Colwellia sp. M166: one gene and its partner. The protein of the gene in region 2 interacts with the protein of the main gene of each other region in a pairwise test. Links are inferred from orthologs where the notes say so. Each region holds a gene or a part of one and is shown on either strand. Other genes may lie near its edges. The genes, in order: eno and rpe.

Region 1 (3,223 bases), 850 kb from region 2 along the record:
TGTCAAACCATGTTGGAATATCTTGGCGATTATTTAACAATAAGAGCACGGTAATACCGGTTTGCGATAAACCTGCTAAGGCATCAGATAAAGCCTGACAAGAAGCAATATCTAAGCTGTCAAACGGGTTATCACAAACAAGTAAATCAATCCCCTTGAAGATGGCTTGCAGTATTAACAACTTTCTACTTTCACCAGTGCTAAGTTGTAAGTAGCTAGTATCAAGACGCTGACTTAAGCCAAACTCACCAATGAGAGGGTCATGCCATTTATCTTCCGGTAAAAAATTTTTCGCTTTAATCATAGCCCCATTAATATCAGCATAATCAGGCGCTATTTTTTCTAAAGTCTCTTCATAGATATCTTGCTGTGCTTCAAAGGAAATCATAGCGACTTTGTCTTTAGCCGGTAATGTTAGTTGTTCAACCTTTGTTGGTAATAATTCTCCAATTAACAGTTGATTAAAATATTGTTTCCCTGAGCCATTGCGTCCCAAAACACACCAGTTTTCTTTTTCAAGTAATTGCCACTGTTTAATGACCAGCTTATCGTGCTCAAAATTTACTATACTTATCATATGGTTAATTTTTCCATTAAATTTTGTTCTTTCGAAGATACTTTTAAAAGTCAATTATATCAATTAACAAAACAGCTTTATAACATTGAGTTATATCATTGCATCTAATACCAAGTCTATTAAGTTTGTTCCCACTCAGCGCTTAGCGCTATATGAACGACATTAGCACCAACAATATTTATCCAGACTGATTGGTTTTTATAGCTTTCGAATCACTTTATACCAAGTTTACTTGGACACGGTTCATTTTCAAAATACATAAAAAATCCGATATCAGTTAACTGGTATCGGATTTTGAATTATTTGAAAGGTCGGTCAATGGCTCTTGAAAAGTTGCTTAACGGTTGCACGCAACTATCAAGTGTCAGTGAGTATAACCATAACCGTTATTGCACTTATTTAGCAGAAAGCTTTTGATTATTGACCTTTAACTTCAGACAAACCATTAAAAATAGCTTTGTCGCCTAAGAACTCTTCAATACGTAACAATTGGTTGTACTTAGAAACACGGTCGCTGCGACATAATGAACCGGTTTTAATTTGGCCAGCCGCCGTACCTACGGCTAAATCGGCAATAGTTGAATCTTCAGTTTCACCCGAGCGATGTGAAATAACAGCAGTAAAACCTGCATCTTTCGCCATTTTAATTGCCGCTAAGGTTTCTGTTAAGGTACCGATTTGGTTAAATTTGATTAAGATAGAGTTACCAATACCTTGCTCAATACCACGAGCTAATATTTTGGTATTTGTCACAAACAGATCATCACCCACAATTTGTACTTTGTCACCAAGCAGATCGGTTTGGTATTTGAAACCATCCCAGTCTGACTCGTCCAAGCCATCTTCAATTGAAACAATTGGGTATTGCTGACAAAGCGTTGCTAAGAAATCGGAGAATTCATTCGCCGTAAATTGCTTACCTTCGCCAGTAAGGTCATAAATACCCTTTTCAGCGTTGTAAAATTCAGATGCCGCACAATCAAGTGCTAAAGTTACATCTTTACCTAATTCGTAACCGGCTGCTGCTGTCGCTTCTTTAATAACCGCTAAGGCTTCCGCATTTGATGATAAGTTTGGCGCAAAACCACCTTCATCACCTACTGCTGTGCTCATGCCTTTTGAAGATAATACTTTTTTCAAGGCATGGAAAATTTCAGCACCCATACGCAATGCTTCTTTAAAGCTTTTTGCGCCAACCGGTTGTACCATAAACTCTTGGATATCAACGTTGTTGTCAGCGTGCTCGCCACCATTGATGATGTTCATCATGGGTAACGGTAATGAGTATTGGCCCGGAGTACCATTAAGGTCTGCAATATGTTCAAATAATTGTACTTTCTTTTCCATTGCCGCTGCTTTAGCATTAGCTAAAGAAACCGCTAGAATAGCGTTAGCGCCGAAAGTTTCTTTGTTTTCAGTGCCATCTAAATCAATCATGATTTGGTCAATATTTGCTTGCTCTAAAGCACTTTTGCCGATAAGCGCGGTAGCTATATCATGGTTAACAGCAGCAACGGCTTTTAACACGCCTTTACCTAAATAACGTGCTTTGTCACCATCACGTAGCTCTAGCGCTTCGCGAGAACCGGTTGAGGCACCAGAAGGAGCGGCAGCTCGACCCCAAGCACCTGACGCTAAATAGACGTCAGCTTCAACCGTTGGGTTACCACGAGAATCCATGATTTCGCGAGCGATAATTTTACTGATATTAGACATTATGTTCCCTATTCCTTACTAACTGCGCATGGCAGGTTATAAACGATAAATTAAAAGTTAAATTGCTATAAATTTCAGTTCAGTTCTCAACAGTAATAAAATACTTAGCTGCTAAAAACAAAACCGCAGCAATAAGCTACGGTTTTTATTAGTTCGAGTTAACTTGATTGCTGCTTTTGATGTTCAAAAGCGGCAGCAATAAAGCCGGTGAAAAGCGGGTGGCCATCACGAGGAGTTGAATTAAACTCTGGATGAAACTGCCCGGCAATAAACCATGGGTGATCAGGATTTTCAATCACCTCAACTAAGCTTTTATCCGTAGATAATCCCGAGAACACTAAACCTGCTTTGCTTAATTGTTCACGGTAGTTATTATTTACCTCAAAACGATGACGGTGTCTTTCATAAATTGTTTCACTACCATATACGTCATATGTCTTGGTACCTTTCACAATGTGACACAATTGTGAACCTAAACGCATGGTTCCACCTAAGTCAGACTCAGCATTACGGTATTCGACTTTGCCTTCTTCATCTAACCATTCGTTGATCAAACCAACCACTGGGTGTGGTGTCTCTGCATTAAACTCAGTACTATGTGCATCAGTTAAACCGGCAACGTTACGGGCATATTCAATCAACGCCACTTGCATACCTAAACAAATACCCAAGTAAGGTATTTTGTTTTCGCGGGCATATTGTGCGGTTAAAATTTTACCTTCAACGCCACGCTCACCAAAACCACCCGGCACTAAAATAGCATCGAGGTCTTTAAAAACTTCAACACCTTTAGACTCTACGTCTTGTGAATCAATATATTGAATTTTAACTTTAACTTGGTTAGTAATACCGGCATGTTTTAATGCTTCGTTTACTGATTTGTAGGCATCAGGCAATTCAGTGTATTTACCGACCATACCAATAACAACT
Region 2 (3,071 bases):
TAAACGGCCAGACTTTAACCCTCGACCACAGTTTGATACGACAATAATGTCGCCAGCCTTTCTATTTACCCCCAGTAGTAATGTTGAAAACTTTGTTAGCGATAGCGCTAAGCTATTTGACAAAGTATCGAAGGAAGCTGAAGAAGATAACAAAGAATAACCATATAACGTAGTGATAACTCTCACCGGTATGAGGTTGTTAAACTAATCAAATTTAACCAGCTATTTTAATAAAAAGGCTGCTCATAAATATGAGCAGCCAAAGTTTGACTCTTTTATACCCGAAATAGACCCGCTTAAGGTCTAGCAATAAAACCGACAGCTTGATATACCTCAGCAAGTAACTTACTCGCGCGAGCAGAAGCTTTTTCAGCCCCTTTACGCATGACTTCATCTAAGTAGGCTTGGTCATTACGAAACTGATGATAACGCTCTTGAATTGGCGCTAACAAAGCAACCACAGCTTCAGCAACATCACCTTTTAAGTGGCCATACATTTTGTCTTCATACTCAGGCACAAGCTCTTCAACGGTTTTACCGGTAGTACATGATAATAATGACAACAAATTAGACACACCCGGCTTTTCTGCAATATCAAAATAGATATTCGCTTGCTCGTCAGAGTCAGTTACTGCACGTTTAATTTTCTTGGTAATTTTCTTGGTGTCTTCTAACAAGCCAATAAAGTTACCTGGGTTAGTGTCAGACTTAGACATTTTCTTTGTTGGCTCTAACAAGCTCATCACACGGGCACCAAACTCTGGAATATAAGGCTCTGGTACTTTAAACGTTTCGCCGTGTAAATTATTAAAACGTGTTGCAATGTCACGTGCTAATTCTAAATGTTGTTTTTGATCATCGCCAACAGGCACCTGATTAGCGCCGTATAATAAAATATCAGCCGCCATTAATACTGGGTAAGTAAACAAGCCAGAGTTCATGTTAGCTTCAGACTTTGCCGACTTATCTTTATATTGCGTCATTCTGTTAAGCTCACCCATTTGGGTGTAACAATTTAACACCCAACTTAATTGCGCGTGCTCAGGAACATGCGACTGGATAAAAATAGTGCTTTTTTCAGGATCAACACCACAGGCTAAATACAAAGCTAAACCATCTAAAGTTGCTTTACGTAAGGCTTCTGGATCAGGACGAACTGTAATCGCATGTTGATTAACTAACATGTAATAACACTCGTGACTGTCTTGCATGCTTACCCATTGCTTTAACGCACCAAGGTAATTACCAATAGTTAACTCACCTGATGGCTGGCAGCCACTTAATACAATAGGTTTACTCATTTTTTATCCTTTAATTCTTTGAATTATTTAATCTATTACTTAACAGCGCTATTAGCTGTTTATTATTTTACAGTCGCTAATTCAGCACGCATTTCATCAATAGCGATTTTATAGTTAGGCTTTGAAAAAATAGCTGAGCCGGCAACAAACATATCTGCACCCGCTTTTGCAATATCTGCGATATTATCAGCCTTAACACCGCCATCAACTTGTAAGCGAATGTCATAACCACTAGCATCAATTTTTTCACGCACTAAACGCAGCTTGTCTAAAGTAGTGGGAATAAAAGACTGACCACCAAAGCCAGGATTTACTGACATAAGTAAAATCACGTCAAGTTTATCCATCACAAAATCTAACACGTGCAGCGGTGTTGCTGGGTTTAATACTAAACCAGCTTTACAGCCATTATCTTTAATTAACTGCAAGGTTCTGTCGATATGATCACTGGCTTCAGGGTGAAAAGTAATGATATCAGCACCTGCTTTAGCAAAATCTGGAATAAGGCTATCAACAGGTTTAACCATTAAATGCACATCAATAGGTGCAGTAATACCGTAGTCGCGTAATGATTTACATATCATTGAGCCAAAAGTAAGATTGGGTACAAAATGGTTATCCATCACATCAAAATGAACAACATCAGCGCCAGCGCTAAGTACGTTTGCCACATCTTCGCCCAAACGAGCAAAGTCTGCAGATAAAATTGATGGAGCAATTAAGAAATCAGACATAGTGAGAACCTTGACAAAATTTGCGCTACTTTAACTTAATTGCAGTTATTTTGCGACTGAGATCACACACAAAAATTGATATAAAAAACCAGAGAATACTGCCCTTTTTGGAAATTTGTCTTTAATTATCCATCAAATAACGCACTTTTTTTGTTCACAAAGCAATATTATTGCACCAACACTGTACAAACAAGGATTTAAAAACAATAATAAAAAATCAAAATAAAACCATAACCAACTGATAAATAATAAGTTTACACATCTTGAAACACTCAGGCATTGTCTTTGCAATGCTATTAACAATTATAAAAACTTAGTGGACACAAGATGACAAAATCAATTACCTCTCTATCTATTTCAATGATATTAATGGCTTCGGCACTTACAGCAACATCAGCACATGCGGTTGAAGGCTTATCAGCAAATGCAGCAGCATCAAGCAATTATTTGTGGCGTGGTGTTACACAAACCACCAATTCAGCCGCCGTATCCGGTGGTATTGATTATGAAAATGCTTCAGGTTTTTCGGTTGGTACTTGGACATCAAATGCTGACTTGGCCGAGAACATGACTTATGAGCTTGATGTTTATGCTGCCTATGCCAACGAGTTAGATAATGGTTTAGGTTATAGTGTAGGTTATATCTATTATTCTTATGATAATGATGCTGATGTTGACTTTAGTGAAGTTAACTTTTCACTGTCATACGATGCTTATTCAATCACCTACAATACTTTAGTTGACTCAGATGGTGGCGGTGACTTGGGTGATGATACCTACATATCTGCCGATGCAGCTTTTGAAGTATCTGAGGGTTTAGAACTAGGACTTCATATTGGTAGCTACGACTTTGACGCCGGCGGTGATTATGTCGATTACGGTGTTAGTTTGAGTAAAAATGGTTTTACCTTTGCCTTATCAGATACTGATATTGAAGGCGCTGACGGTGATTTAAACTTTGTGATCAGTTATAGCGTTGATTTTGATTTATAAAACACTGACCATGGGAAGTTAACATTTTTACAGTAGTTGGCGC

What was found.
Region 1: the proteins of rpe (region 2) and eno interact in binary tests that used the Escherichia coli proteins (3 or more experiments, as listed by UniProt). The link is inferred for Colwellia sp. M166 from one-to-one orthologs.

The regions. Positions count from the first base shown.
Region 1 is NZ_CP040755.1:1,192,841-1,196,063, forward strand. The notes cover bases 145-3,031. They hold eno (phosphopyruvate hydratase), read right to left. Parts: upstream 2,294-3,031; coding sequence 995-2,293; downstream 145-994. Other genes in these bases: FGD67_RS05400 (ATP-binding cassette domain-containing protein), read right to left, coding at 145-577; FGD67_RS05410 (CTP synthase), read right to left, coding at 2,452-3,031. Outside these bases: more of FGD67_RS05400, read right to left, coding at 1-144; more of FGD67_RS05410, read right to left, coding at 3,032-3,223. UniProt on the Escherichia coli protein: Catalyzes the reversible conversion of 2-phosphoglycerate (2-PG) into phosphoenolpyruvate (PEP). It is essential for the degradation of carbohydrates via glycolysis.
Region 2 is NZ_CP040755.1:2,046,952-2,050,022, forward strand. The notes cover bases 200-2,934. They hold rpe (ribulose-phosphate 3-epimerase), read right to left. Parts: upstream 2,036-2,934; coding sequence 1,364-2,035; downstream 200-1,363. Other genes in these bases: trpS (tryptophan--tRNA ligase), read right to left, coding at 297-1,301; FGD67_RS09315 (TorF family putative porin), read left to right, coding at 2,363-2,934. Also shown: FGD67_RS09300 (FHA domain-containing protein), read left to right, coding at 1-160; more of FGD67_RS09315, read left to right, coding at 2,935-3,028. UniProt on the Escherichia coli protein: Catalyzes the reversible epimerization of D-ribulose 5-phosphate to D-xylulose 5-phosphate.